Regions from separate parts of the Streptomyces sp. 4N509B genome, predicted to be linked through region 2. Evidence: predicted binding sites of a transcription regulator. Region 2 holds the regulator's gene; the other holds the start of a gene.
The links. The regulator HspR, encoded in region 2, represses chaperone genes until heat shock. The targets are predictions, from matches to a motif close to TTGAGNNNNNNNNNCTCAA.
Positions count from the first base shown of each region.

Region 1: the regulator HspR is predicted to act here: its motif matches at 3,859-3,877, upstream of lon (endopeptidase La).

Region 1 covers NZ_JBQQBZ010000007.1:66,191-73,965, forward strand. The annotation lists gene ACTWP5_RS09950 (AlkA N-terminal domain-containing protein) at 1-788, opposite strand, end outside; gene ACTWP5_RS09955 (PPOX class F420-dependent oxidoreductase) at 890-1,357, opposite strand; gene lon (endopeptidase La) at 1,422-3,836, opposite strand; gene ACTWP5_RS09965 (LLM class flavin-dependent oxidoreductase) at 4,148-5,044, shown strand; gene ACTWP5_RS09970 (helix-turn-helix domain-containing protein) at 5,188-6,006, opposite strand; gene ACTWP5_RS09975 (acyl-CoA dehydrogenase family protein) at 6,285-7,775, shown strand, end outside.
Region 2 covers NZ_JBQQBZ010000001.1:152,237-160,011, forward strand. The annotation lists gene ACTWP5_RS00665 (sodium-translocating pyrophosphatase) at 1-293, shown strand, start outside; gene ACTWP5_RS00670 (Dyp-type peroxidase) at 607-2,451, shown strand; gene ACTWP5_RS00675 (heat shock protein transcriptional repressor HspR) at 2,559-3,008, opposite strand; gene dnaJ (molecular chaperone DnaJ) at 3,013-4,191, opposite strand; gene grpE (nucleotide exchange factor GrpE) at 4,306-5,118, opposite strand; gene dnaK (molecular chaperone DnaK) at 5,115-6,971, opposite strand; gene ACTWP5_RS00695 (PP2C family protein-serine/threonine phosphatase) at 7,249-7,775, opposite strand, start outside.

The DNA of each region.
Region 1 (7,775 bases), on a different contig from region 2:
CCGTGGGGCAGCGCGAGGGTGCGGCGGTAGAGCCGGGCTCCGGGCTCACCCCGCATCTCCTCGACGCCGGGGATGGCCCGCAGCCCGAGGAAGTCGAAGACCTGACGGGCGTCGTACGGGCCCCGGTGGGCCAGGCGCAGCTCGATCAAGCCGGCCGGCGCGCCTCCGTCGTCCGCGCCACCCGCGCCACCCGCGCGGCCCTGGCCGCTCGTGCCGTTGGCGGCGCGGGGACGGCCGGTGGCGGCGCGGAGCTCGCTCGGGGTGCGGTCGTAGACGGCCCGCACCGTGTCGTTGAACTGCCGGATGCTCGCGAAACCCGCCGCGAAGGCGACCTCGGTCACCGGCAGCGCCGTCGTCTGGAGCAGCAGTCGCGCGGTGTGGGCGCGCTGCGCCCGCGCCAGCGCCACCGGGCCCGCGCCCACCTCGGCGGTGAGCTGCCGGTGGACGTGCCGGGCGCTGTAGCCCAGCCGGTCGGCGAGCCCCGCGACGCCCTCGCGGTCCACGACGCCGTCGCCGATCAGCCGCATGGCCCTGCCCACGGAGTCGGCCCGCGCGTTCCACTCGGCGGAGCCGGGCACGGTGTCCGGGCGGCAGCGTCGGCAGGCGCGGAAGCCGGCGGACTGGGCGGCGGCGGCCGAGGGGTGGAAGCGGACGTTCTCCCGCTTCGGTGTCATCGCGGGGCAGCTGGGGCGGCAGTAGATGCCGGTGCTGAGGACGGCGACGAAGAAGACCCCGTCGAACCGCTCGTCCCGGCTGCGCACCGCCTCGTACCTGCTGTCATCGTCCATCACGCCGTCCAGTCTGCGCCGTCGGCTCGGCGGTTCCTAGCGGGAATCGGACATGACGGTCGGCGGGGTCGGCCGGGCCGGCGGCGCCGCTGCGCCCGGGGTCAGGAGGGCGCGAGCCGTGCCGGGAAACCACCGGTGGCGACGGGCCCCCAGCGGCGCGGGGTGACGCGGATCAGCGCCTTGCCCTGCCGGACCATGGCCTCACGGTACTCGTCCCAGTCCGGGTGCTCGCCGGCGATGGTGCGGTAGTACGCGACGAGCGGCTCGACCGCCTCGGGCACGTCGAGCACCTCGGCCGTGCCGTCGATCTGCACCCACGGGCCGTCCCACTCGTCGGACAGCACGATGACGCTGACCTCGGCGTCGCGGCGGGCGTTGCGGGTCTTGGCGCGCTCGGGATAGGTGGAGACGACCACCCGGCCCTCGTCGTCCACGCCACAGGTCAGCGGCGATCCCTGGACCGATCCGTCGGCGCGGTGGGTGAGCAGGATCGCGCGGTGGCGGGGACGCACGAACTCCAGCAGCTGCTCCCGGTCGACCCGGGTGGTGGTGGCGATCGAAGGACTCATGGTCGAGAGCCTAGGCTCTCGCGGCCCGCCCGGGGGTGGCGCCCTCCGGGCGGGCCGCTCGGCGTCACGCCGCGACCGTGATCTCGGTCGGCGCCTTCGCCGGCGTGAGCGCCAGCTCCAGCACCTGCCGGACGTCGGTGACGGGGTGCACCTCCAGCGTGGCGAGGATCTCCTCCGGCACGTCGTCGAGGTCCGGCTCGTTCCGCTTCGGGATGATGACCGTGGTCAGGCCGGCCCGGTGAGCGGCGAGCAGCTTCTGCTTGACGCCGCCGATCGGCAGCACCCGGCCGGTCAGCGAGACCTCACCCGTCATCGCCACGTCCGGCCGCACCTGCCGGCCGCTGAGCAGCGAGGCGAGTGCCGTGGTCATGGTGATGCCGGCGCTGGGCCCGTCCTTGGGCACCGCCCCCGCGGGGACGTGCAGGTGGACGCCGCGCTCCTTGAGGTCACCCACCGGCAGCTCCAGCTCGGCGCCCCGCGACCGCAGGTAGGAGAGGGCGATCTGGCCGGACTCCTTCATCACGTCGCCCAGCTGACCGGTGAGCGTCAGCCCCGCCCCGCCCGTCTCCGGGTCGGCCAGCGACGCCTCGATGTGGAGCACGTCCCCGCCGACGCCGGTCACGGCCAGCCCGGTGGCCACGCCCGGCACGGCGGTGCGCCGCACCTCCGGGTCCTGGGCCGCCTCCGGGGTGTGGTGCGGGCGGCCGATCAGCTCGCGCAGGCCGTCCGCCGTGAGGGTGAACGGACTGCCGGGTGTCAGCTCCAGCTCGCCCAGCTCGTGCCGGGCGGCGACCTTCCGCAGCAGCCGCGCGATGGACCGCTCCAGGGCGCGCACGCCCGCCTCGCGGGTGTACTCCCCGGCCAGCCGGCGCAGCGCCTCGTCCTCGATGACCACCTCGTCGGCACTCAGCCCGGCCCGCTCCAGCTGCCGGGGAACGAGGTGGTCACGGGCGATGGTGACCTTCTCGTCCTCGGTGTACCCGTCGAGCGTGACCAGCTCCATGCGGTCGAGCAGGGGCTGCGGGATGGCCTCCAGGACGTTGGCGGTGGCCAGGAAGACCACGTCGGAGAGGTCGAGCTCGACCTCCAGGTAGTGGTCGCGGAAGGTGTGGTTCTGCGCCGGGTCGAGGACCTCCAGCAGCGCGGCGGCCGGATCGCCCCGGTAGTCGCTGCCGACCTTGTCGATCTCGTCGAGCAGCACCACGGGGTTCATCGAGCCGGCCTCCCTGACGGCCCGCACGACGCGGCCCGGCAGCGCGCCGACGTACGTCCGCCGGTGACCGCGGATCTCCGCCTCGTCCCGGACGCCGCCGAGCGCGACGCGGACGAACTTCCGGCCCATGGCGCGCGCCACGGACTCGCCGAGCGAGGTCTTGCCGACGCCGGGCGGGCCGACGAGCGCGAGCACGGCACCGCCCCGCCGACCGCCGACGACGCCGAGGCCCCGCTCACCGCGGCGCTTGCGCACGGCGAGGTACTCGACGATGCGCTCCTTGACGTCCGTCAGGCCCGCGTGGTCGGCGTCCAGCACGGCACGGGCGCCGGGGACGTCGTAGGAGTCCTCGGTGCGGACCTGCCAGGGCAGGTCGAGGACGGTGTCCAGCCAGGTGCGGATCCAGCCGCCCTCGGGGCTGGCGTCGGAGGTCCGCTCCAGCTTGTCGACCTCCTTCAGCGCCGCCTCGCGCACCTTCTCGGGAAGCTCCGCGGCCTCCACCCGCGCGCGGTAGTCCTCGCTCTCGTCGGCGGCGTCCCCGTTGAGCTCGGCCAGCTCCTTGCGCACCGCCTCCAGCTGGCGACGCAGCAGGAACTCGCGCTGCTGGCGGTCGACCCCGTCCTGCACGTCCTTCGCGATGGACTCGGCGACGTCCTCCTCCGCGAGGTGCTCGCTCAGCCACCCCTCGGCCAGGCGCAGCCGCTCGACCGGGTCGACGGTCTCCAGCAGCGTGACGCGCTGCTCCGGCCTCAGGAACGGCAGGTACCCGGCGTTGTCCGCCAGGGCGGGGACCTCCTCGATCTGCTGCACGCGGTCCACGACCTGCCAGGCGCCGCGCTTGCGCAGCCAGCTGGTGGTCAGGGCCTTGTACTCCCTGACGAGCTCGGCGACCTCGGCGGGCAGCGGGGTGGGAACGGACTCCGTGACGGCGGTGCCCTCCACCCACAGGGCCGCGCCGGGGCCGGTCGTGCCGGATCCGATGCGCACCCTGCCAAGGCCCCGCACCAGCGCCCCCGGGTCCCCGCCGGAGAGGCGTCCGACCTGCTCGACCCGACCGATCACACCGATGCCGGCGTAGCTTCCCGCGAGCCGCGGCACGAGCAGCACGCGCGGCTTCTCCCCCCTGGGCGCGGCCGCCTGTGCGGCCTCGACGGCGGCGCGCACCTCGGGCTGGGACAACTCGAGCGGCACCACCATCCCGGGCAGCACAACCTCGTCGTCGAGCGGCAGCACCGGCAGGGTGAGCACATCGAGCGATGAAGACATGACCTCTCCCTCTGCAGGCAACTTGAGTCAGTGAGACTCAAAGACTGCTCTCTCAATGCCCTGGGGGCGGGGGATGTTCCCTCCGGGCGGCGGTGTTCGCTGTGAGCGATCGGGGCACCATGGGCGCGGGGCGCGCCCGCCTCGTACGGTCCCCTCAGCCTCACCGGACCACCACGGCCCGGCCGGGGCCAGCCCAGCGACCGACAAGCCACCGACGAACCACCGACCAGCCACCGACACACACGCCAGCGACCAGCACCGGCGACCGGCCCGTTGCCGGCCGGCAGCCGGCGCGGCGCAGAAGGAGCCCCATGACGACGTCGTCGCCCGTCAGCTTCGGACTCAACGTCGACCCGCACGCCGCCGGCCTCCCGGCCGCGGCGCGGATCACGGAGATCGCCCAGACCACGGGCCTGGAGTACGTCGGTGTACAGGACCACCCCTACGTCTCCGAGTTCGTCGACACCCTCTCCCTGATCACCTGGCTCGCGGCCACGACCGACACGGTGCGCTTCTTCCCCAACGTCGCCAACCTGCCGCTGCGTCCCCCGGCGATGCTGGCCCAGCAGGCCGCCACCATCGACGTCCTCTCGGGGGGCCGCTTCGAGCTGGGCCTGGGCGCCGGCGCCTTCGCCGACCGGATCGCCGCCATGGGCGGCCCCCACCGGTCCCACGGCGCCGCGCGGGCGGCGTTGAGCGAGGCCATCGACGTCATCCGTGCCAGCTGGGCGGGCGAGCCGTTCCGCCACGACGGCACGCACTACCAGGTGCCCGGGGCGCACCCCGGCCCGCGTCCGGCGCACGACATCGGCGTCTGGCTCGGCGTCGGCGGTCCCCGGGCGCTGCGGCTGCTGGGCGAGAAGGCCGACGGCTGGTCGGTCTCCAGCGCCTACGTGCCGCCGGAGGCGCTGCCGGGCATGAACGGCGTCATCTCCGACGCCGCACGCGAGGCCGGCCGCGACCCTGACGCGATCCTGCGCCTGTACAACGTGGCCGGCCTCGTCACCGCCGAGGAGGACGAGGCCGGCGAGAAGGCCGGAGACCCCTTCCACGGGTTCGTCGACCACTGGGTGGACACGCTGGTGCGGCTGCACACCGAGTGCGGGATGAACGCCTTCGTCTTCTGGCCCACCCGCGACCGCGAGCGGCAGTCGCTGCTCTTCGCCCGGGAGGTCGTCCCCGCCGCCCGCGACCGCCTGCGGCGCTGAGCGCCGCCCGGCCGCGGCCGACCGGCTGCCCGCCCGCCCCGGACCGGACCGGGGCGGGCGAGGTGCCCCCCGCCACGGAGCAGCGTGAGGGGGCGAAGCCACGGGAACGTGGCCCCCGGGCCGACAGGGAGGCGGCGAGCGCCTCAGACCTCCCGCAGCATCCGCAGCATCATGTCGCGGCTGCGGTCCGGCGGCGTGGCGTCGACGACGACGCGGTTCATGACGTGCTGGTAGTGCTCGATCTCCGCGTGCTTGTCCGGGTAGACGCCGCCGGTCAGCTGCTCCAGGTAGACCACGTCCGGCAGCTCGTCCCCCGGCGGTCGCAGCACGGTCACCGAGCCGCCGAGCCCGGCGTGGCCCCCCGAGGCGAACGGCATGACCTGGATCGTCACGTGCGGCAGCTCGCTCATCTCCAGCAGGTACGCGAGCTGGCGCCGCATCTCCCCCGAGCCGCCCACCGGCCGGCGCAGCGCCGCCTCGTCGATCACCACCCACAGCCGCGGGGGCGCGTCCCGTCGCAGGACCCACTGGCGCGCCAGCCGCAGCTCCAACCGCCGTTCCAGCACCTCGGGGTCGTCCTCGACTAGGTGGACGACGGCGCGGGCGTAGCCGGGGGTCTGGAGGAGGCCGGGCACGAACTGCAGTTCGTAGGAGCGGATCAGGACGGCCGCCTGCTCCAGCCCGAGATAAACGTTCAACCACACGGGGACGATGTCGTGGTAGATGTGCCACCAGCCCAGGCTGGTGGACTGCTTGGCCAGCGCCAGCAGGGTGGCGCGCTCGCCGTCGTCGGTGACGCCGTAGAGGTTGAGCAGCTCCTCGACGTCCTTGGTCTTGAAGCCGGTGCGGCCCATCTCCAGCCGGCTGATCTTGGAGTGGGAGGCCCGGATCTCCTCCCCGGCCTCCCCGCCCGTGATCCGGCGGGCCTCCCGCAGCTGCCGCAGCCTGGCACCCAGGATCATCCGGGACACGGTGGGCCCGGTGAGCTGGTAGTCCGGGCGGGGGCGCCCGCCTGCCCGGGGGCTCGTTCCCTGACGCCGACGGCGGTGGCCAGGCCGGCCCCCCGAGCGGTGTGCCCGACGTCCTCGACGGCTTCATCCATTTTCATGACTGCATCCATGACTGCTCACGAGTCCGAAGTCGTCCGTCGCCCTGATACGGCCACGCGAACGGCCAACTGTACTAAAAGCCTTCCCTCCGTGACTCCCCCTCAGCGGCGCGTCCCGCATACCGTGGCGTCATGACGCTCCCCACCCCCGGCTCGGGCACGAGCACGCACACCGTGACGAACCAGCCCCCGCCCCTGCGGGGATACGACGTCTTCACCGAGGACGCGGCGCTGCGGGAGGCCGTCGTCCGGCACGTCGACCCGGGCCTGGCGGACGAGGTCACGGCGGAGCTCTCCGAGCTGGGCCGGCTGGCCGGCTCTGCCGAGGCGCAGGAGTGGGGCGTGCGGGCCAACACCCACCCGCCGGTGCTGCACACCCACGACCGGTACGGCCACCGCGTCGACGAGGTCAGCTTCGACCCCGCGTGGCACCGGCTGATGGAGCGGGCCGTGGCCGCCGGCCTGACGGCGGCCTGGGTCCGCCCGGCCGGACAGCTGCGGCGGTCGGCGGCGTTCCTCGTCTGGAGCCAGGTCGAGGCCGGGCACGGCTGCCCGATGTCGATGACGCACTCCGCGGTGCCGGCGCTGCGCGCGGCGCCGGACCTCGCGGCGGTGTGGGAGCCGGCGCTCACCTCCCGCCGCTACGACCCGGGCCTGCGGCCGGTCGCCGAGAAGGCCGGCGCGCTGGCCGGCATGGGCATGACGGAGAAGCACGGCGGCTCCGACGTGCGGGCCAACACCACCCGCGCCGAGCCGCTGGCCGAGCCCGGCACCTACGCCCTCACCGGCCACAAGTGGTTCTGCTCGGCGCCGATGTCGGACGCCTTCCTGGTGCTGGCGCAGGCACCGGGCGGCCTCAGCTGCTTCCTGCTGCCGAGGGTGCTGCCCGACGGCTCGCGCAACGCGTTCCGTATCCAGCGGCTGAAGGACAAGCTGGGCAACCGCGCCAACGCCTCCAGCGAGGTGGAGTTCGACGGCACGACGCTGGCCTGGCTGGTGGGCGAGGAGGGCCGTGGCGTCGCGACGATCATCGGGATGGTGGCGGCCACCCGGCTGGACTGCGTGACGGGCTCGGCCGCGGTGATGCGCCAGGCCGTCGCCCAGGCCGTCCACCACGCCGCGTACCGGGAGGCGTTCGGCGGCCCGCTGATCGACAAGCCGCTGATGCGCAACGTGCTGGCGGACCTGGCGCTGGAGTCCGAGGCCGCCACCACGCTCGCGATGCGGCTGGCCGCGGCCGCCGACGCCGCCGCCTCGGGCGACGAGGGCGAGCGGATGCTGCTGCGGCTGGCGGTCCCGGCGGCGAAGTACTGGGTCACCAAGCGCTGCACCCCGCTCACCGCCGAGGCGCTGGAGTGCCTGGGCGGCAACGGCTACGTGGAGGAGTCGGGGATGCCGCGGCTGCTGCGCGAGGCCCCGCTGAACTCGGTCTGGGAGGGCTCGGGCAACGTCCAGGCGCTGGACCTGCTGCGGGCGCTGCGCCGGGAGCCGCGGGCGCTCACCGCGTACCTGACGGAGGTCGGCCGGGCCGCGGGCGGCGACCACCGGCTGGACGCGGCGATCAAGGAGCTGCTGACGCAGCTGGCCGACCTGGACGGCATCGAGGCCGGGGCCCGCCGGCTG
Region 2 (7,775 bases):
ACGCCGCCACGGTCATCGGCGACACGGTGGGCGACCCGTTCAAGGACACGGCGGGCCCGGCCATCAACCCGCTGCTGAAGGTCATGAACCTGGTGGCGCTCCTGATCGCCCCCGCCGTGATCACGCTGACGTACGGCGAGGACGCCAGCGCGCCGCTGCGGGCGCTGATCTCGGTCGTCGCCCTCCTGGTCATCGTCGGCGCCGTCTACGCCTCCAAGCGCCGCGGCATCACGATGGAGGACGCCGGGGCCACCCCGACGAGCGAGGAGACCGACGAGGTGGTCGCGCCGTAGCGGCCCGTAGCGGTATCCGTAGCGGCTCATGGCGGTCCTGCCGGTCAGAAGCGGCCCGTGGCGGCCAGGGCCACCCGCCGCCCCCGGAGGCGGGTGGCCCTGGCCGCCGGGCGGGCCGGGGACACGCCCCGACGGCGGTCCTCGCCCCGCCCGCCGTTCCCAGCGTTCACGCCCGCACGAACGGCGGGCGTGAACGAACTCTTTGGCCACTAATCCACACCTTCGTGTTCATTAGCGGCCAAAGGCGCGAGGTGGAGCAACATCCCCGATACGGTCTGCGGGGCAGGTCAGCACCAGTACCGTTGGAGAGCCCATGAGCCCCGCGACCGAGACCACCGCGCCCTCACCGCCGCTCCGCGACAGCACCGAGATCCAGGGCGACATCCTGGCGGGCTTCAGGAAGGACCACGTCCGTCTGCTGTTCCTCCGCTTCGATGACAGCTGGCACGCCCGCCTGTGGCTGGGGGAGCTGCGGAAGCGGATCGCCACCACCCGCGACGTCTCCACGTTCAACCTCCGCTTCCGTCACGCTCGCCTGGTCCGCGGCGGCCAGGACCCCGAGGATCTCCGCGCCGCCTGGCGCGCCGTCAGCTTCACCCACGCCGGCCTCGTGCGGCTCGTCGGCGGCAGCCCGCTCAACGACGTCCCCCGGGGCAGCACCCAGGAGGCGTTCGTCCAGGGCAGCGCGGCCCGCGCCCACCTGGTGGGCGACACCGGCACGAGCGCTCCCGAGCGGTGGCTCTTCGGCGCCCAGCAGCACGATCCGGTCCACGCCGTCCTCACCCTCGCCGCCGACGACGAGGCCGACCTGACCAGGGACGTGGAGCAGGAGCGGCAGGAGGCCGCGTGCCACGGCCTGACCGTGGTCTTCGAGCAGGAGGGCGCCACCCTGCCCGACGATCACGTCGGCCACGAGCACTTCGGCTTCAAGGACGCCATCAGCCAGCCCGGCGTCGTCGACTTCGACCTTCCCGACCCCGACAACCCCGAGATGGTGCTCGGCAAGCCGGGCACGCGGCTGATCCCGTCCGGCGAGTTCGTCGTGGGACGGGATGTGGACCACCGGCTCCCCTCGTGGCTGCCGCAGTGGATGAACGACGGCTCCTTCCACGTGGTCCGCCGCCTCGCCCAGGACGTCCCCGGCTGGTGGCAGCAGGTCGCCGACCGGCTCGCGGAGCTGAAGCGCGAGGGGGCGGTGCCCGAGGAGGTCACCGACGACTGGCTGGCCGCCCGCCTCGTGGGCCGATGGCGGTCCGGCGCGCCCGTCCCGACGTTCCCCGACGCCGACCCGGGCCCGCTCGGCCCCGACAAGGTGAACGACTTCGGCTTCGGCGACGACGTGGCCGGCCGCCTCACGCCACTCTGCTCCCACCTGCGGAAGACCAACCCCCGCGACGGCCTCCAGGTCGAACCGAGCGACGACGCCACCGTCCCGGAGCAGGGCGGGCTCGACGGCCGCCGCCTGATGCGCCGCGGCGTCCCGTTCGGCCCTCTCCACGACGCGACCACCCAGGACGAGCCGCGCGGCCTGGTCTTCGTGAGCTACCAGTCGGACCTGGTGGCGCAGTTCGAGTTCGTCCAGCAGGCCTGGGTGAACGACGAGAACCTCCCCGAGCGCGAGCCGCCGGTCGGCCGGGACGCCGTCATCGGCCAGGACACCGTCGTCGCCTACCCGGCCGATCCGCTGGGCCCGACGGCCTGCGTGGCGCTGGAGATGAAGCAGTACGTCCACACCCAGGGCGCGGTGTACGCCTTCGCCCCCTCGATGTCGGCGTTGCGCCAGTTGGCGGAGGGGACGGTTCCCGTCGGCGGCGAGCCGTTGGCGGACCGGGTGATGCCCGCGCCGACGATCATCCGGCGCGGTGAGGTGATCAGCGCGGGACGGGCGAGGCTGCGCTTCGAGGCCGACAACGACCTCGTGGTGCGGGACGAGAACGAGCGGGAACGCTGGCGCGCGGGCGTGAACCGCCGGGGCGCGATCCGGGCCGAGCTGCGCGAGGACGGGAACCTGGTGATGCCCACCATGGCGGGCGAGATCATCTGGTCCAGCGGGACCGCCGGCCACCCCGGCGCCACGCTCGTCGTGGGCGTGGACGGCGACGTCTCGATCAGGGCCGCCGACGGCAGCGTGCTCTGGCACACGGACACCGCGCGCTGACGGCGGTCACGCGACGGCCCGCCCGGGCGAGGACCGTCGGTCGGTCGTCACCCGGGCGGGCCGCGGAAGCGCCGCGTGGACGTGGGGCGGCCCGCGGGCCGGCCCCGTCAGCCCCGCCGGTCGGGCCGCCAGACGACGATGGCGGAGGAGGCGCGCACGTCCTGGTACGGCACGAGGTCGCGCCGGTAGGAGGCGTGCACCTGCGCCTCGCGCTGCCGCATCGCCACGGCCGCGCCCTCCAGCGCCTGCTGCAACTCCACGACCTTGGCCTGGAGCGCCGCCACCTGCGTCTGGAGCTCAATGATCCGCTTGATGCCCGCGAGGTTGATCCCGTCGTCCTGGGAGAGCCGCTGCACCTCCCGCAGCAGCTGGATGTCGCGGGCGGAGTACCGCCGGCCGCGCCCCGCGGTCCGGTCCGGACAGACCAGCCCCAGCCGGTCGTACTGGCGCAACGTCTGCGGGTGCAGCCCGGAGAGCTGTGCCGCCACCGAGATGACGTACACCGGTGTCTCGTCGGTCAGTTCGTAGGGGTTACTCGGTCCGTTCCGGCCGTCCATCTGACTACTCTCCCTTCGCGGCCTCGAACAGCGCCGTCCGAGGGTCCTCGTCTCCCGCGGCGGCGCGATACGACTCCAGGGCGGCCCGCGCGGCGTCGTCCAGCTCGCGCGGCACGGCGACCTCGATGGTGACCAGCAGGTCGCCGCGGGTGCCGTCCTTGCGCACCGCGCCCTTGCCCCGGGCACGCATGGTGCGCCCGCTCGGGGTCCCCGGCGGCAGCTTCAGCGTGACCGGGGTCCCGCCGAGGGTCGGCACCTTGATCTCACCACCGAGCGCCGCCTCGGGGAAGGTGACCGGCACCGTGATGGTGAGATTGTCGCCCCGCCGGCCGAAGACCGGATGGGTGTCGACGTGCACCACCACGTACAGGTCACCGTTGGGTCCGCCGCGCTCGCCGGGGGCGCCCTTGCCGCGCAGCCTGATCCGCTGCCCGTCGGCGACACCCGCCGGGATGCGGACCTGCATGGTGCGCTGCGAGGTGGCTCGCCCGCTGCCGCGGCAGACCTGGCAGGGGTCCTGGGCGATCAGCCCGCGCCCCTTGCAGTCCATGCACGGGTCGGTGAGTGAGAAGCCGCCCCCGCCGCCCCGGCTGACCTGTCCGGTGCCGACGCAGGTGGGGCAGACCCGGGGGGTGCCGTTCTTGTCGCCGGTGCCCGAGCACGCCTTGCACGCGGCGGACGAGGACATCCGCAGCGGCACCGTGGCCCCGGAGACCGCCTCGGTGAAGCTGAGCGTCACCTCGGAGTCGATGTCCTGGCCACGGCGCGGCGCCGTCCGGGTGGTGGCGCCGCCGCGGTTGAACAGGCCGCCGAAGACGTCCCCGAGCCCGCCGCCGAAGCCGCCGGCGCCGCCCTGGGGACCGCCGCCCTGGGGACCGCCGAAGAGGTCCCCGAGGTCGAAGTTGAACTGGCCGCCGCCGCCCGGACCCGGGCGGAAGCCGCCGCTGCCGAAGAGCGCCCGCGCCTCGTCGTACTCCTTGCGGCGCTTGGCGTCACCAAGGACGTCGTACGCCTCGGAGACATCCTTGAAACGCTCCTCGGCGCGCGTGTCGCCCTTGTTGGCGTCCGGGTGGAACTCGCGGGCGAGCTTCCGGTACGCCTTCTTGATCTCCGCCTCGGTGGCGTCCTTGGGGACGCCGAGGACCTTGTAGTAGTCCTTCTCGATGAAGTCCTTCGTACTCATCCGCGGCGCCCCTCCTCTCTGACACTCACGGACCCGACACCCGCGGACCCGACACCCGCGGAGCCGACACCCACGGAGCCGACACCCACGGAGGCCACGGCGACGGCCACGACCTCAGCCCTCGTCCGGGCCGCTGCCACCGTTCTCCTTCGGCTCACTCTCGCCCTCGGCCGTCCTCGCCTCCCGCGCGTGCTGCTCCTCACCGGGCTCCTTCTCACCCTCGGCGGCCTCGGAACCCTCGGCCTCCTCGGCGCGCTGGGCGCCCGGCTGCGGCTCGGCGACCCCGACCCGGGCCGGACGGATCGTCCGGTCCCCGATTCGGTACCCGGGCTGGAGGATCTGCACGCACGTCGTCTCGGTGACATCCGGCGAGTAGCTGTGCATCAGGGCCTCGTGGATCGTCGGGTCGAAGGGCTCGCCCTCCTTGCCGAACTGCATCAGGCCCATCTTCGCCGCCACCGTCTCCAGCGACTCGGCGACCTGCTTGAAGCCACCGACGAGCTCCCCGTGGTCCCGGGCGCGGCCGATGTCGTCGAGCACCGGCAGCAGCTCGGTCAGGAGGTTGGCCACGGCCACCTCCCGCACGGCGACCCGGTCCCGCTCGACCCGGCGGCGGTAGTTCTGGAACTCCGCCTGGAGGCGTTGCAGGTCCTGGGTGCGCTCGTTCAGCGCGGTGCGGGTCTGGTCCAGCTGGGCGGTGAGGGCCACCTGCTGGACGTCGCCGGAGGCGCCGGACGGGCCGTTCTCGCCCGCCCCGGCACCACCACCGCCACCGCTCCCGGAGCCGGCGCCCGAGGTGCCACCCCCGGCCGCCGCGCCGTCGGCCGCCGGGGTCTCCCCGGCGGTCTCGGCCGGCGCGTCGGGGCTGGCGGCCTCGGCGTCGGGGCCCTCGGGCTTCTTGTCAAAGCCCTGCGGGTCCTGGGTCACGCGGCACCACCCTTCGGCTTCTCCTCGTCCACGATCTCGGCGTCCACGACGTCCTCGTCAGCCGACGAGGAGCCCGCGCCGCCCGGGGCACCGCCCTGGCCGCCGGCCGCCTGCGCGCCCTGGGCGTCGGCGTACATGGCCTGCCCGAGCTTCTGGCTGGTGGCGGCGACCTTCTCCGACGCCTCGCGGATGGCGGCGGTGTCCTCGCCCTTCAGCGTCTCCTTCAGCTCGGCCACGGCGGCCTCGACCTCGGTCTTCACCTCGCCGGGGACCTTCTCGGAGTTCTCCTTGAGGAAGTTCTCCGTGGTGTAGACGAGCTGCTCCGCCTGGTTGCGCGTCTCGGCGGCCTCGCGACGCCGACGGTCGTCCTCGGCGTACTGCTCGGCGTCCCGCATCATCCGCTCGATGTCGTCCTTCGGCAGGGCGGAGCCGCCGGTCACGGTCATCCGCTGCTCCTTGCCCGTGCCCAGGTCCTTGGCGGAGACGTGCATGATGCCGTTGGCGTCGATGTCGAAGGTGACCTCGATCTGCGGCACGCCGCGCGGGGCGGGGGGCAGACCGGTCAGCTCGAACATGCCGAGCTTCTTGTTGTACGCCGCGATCTCGCGCTCGCCCTGGTAGACCTGGATCTGCACCGACGGCTGGTTGTCCTCGGCCGTGGTGAAGATCTCGGAGCGCTTGGTCGGGATCGTGGTGTTCCGCTCGATGAGCTTGGTCATGATGCCGCCCTTGGTCTCGATACCGAGGGACAGCGGGGTGACGTCCAGCAGCAGGACGTCCTTGACCTCACCCTTCAGCACGCCGGCCTGGAGGCTGGCGCCGATGGCGACGACCTCGTCCGGGTTGACGCCCTTGTTGGCCTCCTTGCCGCCGGTGAGGCTCTTCACCAGGTCGGCGACGGCGGGCATGCGGGTGGAGCCACCGACGAGCACCACGTGGTCGATCTCGGACAGCTGGATGCCGGCGTCCTTGATCACGTTGTGGAACGGGGTCTTGCAGCGCTCCAGCAGGTCGGACGTGAGCTGCTGGAACTGCGCCCGGGTCAGCTTCTCGTCCATGTGGAGCGGGCCCTCGGCCGAGGCCGTGATGTAGGGCAGGTTGATCGTGGTCTCCGTGGAGGAGGACAGCTCGATCTTCGCCTTCTCGGCGGACTCGCGCAGGCGCTGGAGCGCCATCTTGTCCTTGGACAGGTCCACGCCGTGGGCGTTGTGGAACTGCTTGACCAGGTGGTCGACGATGCGCTGGTCCCAGTCGTCGCCGCCGAGGTGGTTGTCACCGTTGGTCGCCTTGACCTCGACCACGCCGTCGCCGATCTCCAGCAGCGAGACGTCGAAGGTGCCACCGCCGAGGTCGAAGACCAGGATCGTCTGGTCCTCCTTCTCCAGCCCGTACGCCAGGGCGGCGGCGGTCGGCTCGTTGACGATGCGCAGGACGTTCAGGCCCGCGATCTCGCCGGCCTCCTTGGTGGCCTGGCGCTCGTGGTCGTTGAAGTACGCCGGAACGGTGATCACCGCGTCGGTGACCTTCTCACCCAGGTACGACTCGGCGTCCCGCTTCAGCTTCTGCAGGATGAACGCGCTGATCTGCTGGGGGTTGAAGTCCTTGTCGTCGATCTTGATCTTCCAGTCGGTGCCCATGTGGCGCTTGACCGACCGGATGGTCCGCTCGACGTTGGTGACGGCCTGGCGCTTGGCGACCTCGCCGACCAGCACCTCGCCGTTCTTCGCGAAGGCCACAACGGACGGCGTGGTCCTGGCGCCCTCGGCGTTGGTGATGACGGTGGGCTCACCGCCTTCGAGAACACTGACGACGGAGTTCGTCGTGCCCAGGTCGATGCCGACCGCACGTGCCATGTCGATTTCCTCCTTGCCCGGGGCGAACCCGTGCCTGCTTGAGTGAGACAGGCTCAAGAGTGCATGAGCAAGGATGCTGAGTCAAATGACCTGAGCCGAGGGGACTCAACACTTGTCCGCCTCCACCGCTCAGCCCGCTCCAACGGCCAGCTCACGGCCGGCGCGCCGCCAGCGCGCCCCCCGGTCCCGGCCCGGCCCCGGCCGTTCGCCGGCGCCCTCGACGCCGGCCGCGGCCGCCACGGCGCACGACCCGGCACACCCCGCAGCCACGGCCCGCTCAGGCGCCCGGCGCGGCCTCGGGGAGGATCGCGAGGAGCGTCACGTCGTCGGCGAGCTTCGGAGCGAAGGCCGACAGCTCCCGCCCCACGGACGCCACCAGCGCCGCCGGCTCGGGCGGCCGCGGCGGCCCCGACCACGCGGCGGCCGGCGCGCCGGCGGCGGAGCCGGAGCCGGAGCGCGGACCCGCCCGCCGGCCCGGCCACCGGTCGGACGGCCACCGTCCGTACCCGGCGCCGGGGCGCGAGGCGGCCGTCGCCTCGCCCTCCCACGGTCGGGCGGCCAGCCGCTCCAGAAGCGGGAAGAACGCGCCGTTGCTGTCGCGCGCCTCGGTCACGCCGTCGGTGTACGCCAACAGAACGTCGCCCGGACGCAACGGCGCCGCCATCGCCGATAGTGCCACGCCGGGCGACACCACTCCGAGCGGCGGCGCGGGCGGCGGCGCGAGCTCCCGCGTCCGCCCGTCGCTGAGCAGCAGCGGCGGCGGGTGCCCCAGGCTCGCCACCCGCACCGCGCGGCCGTCCCGCG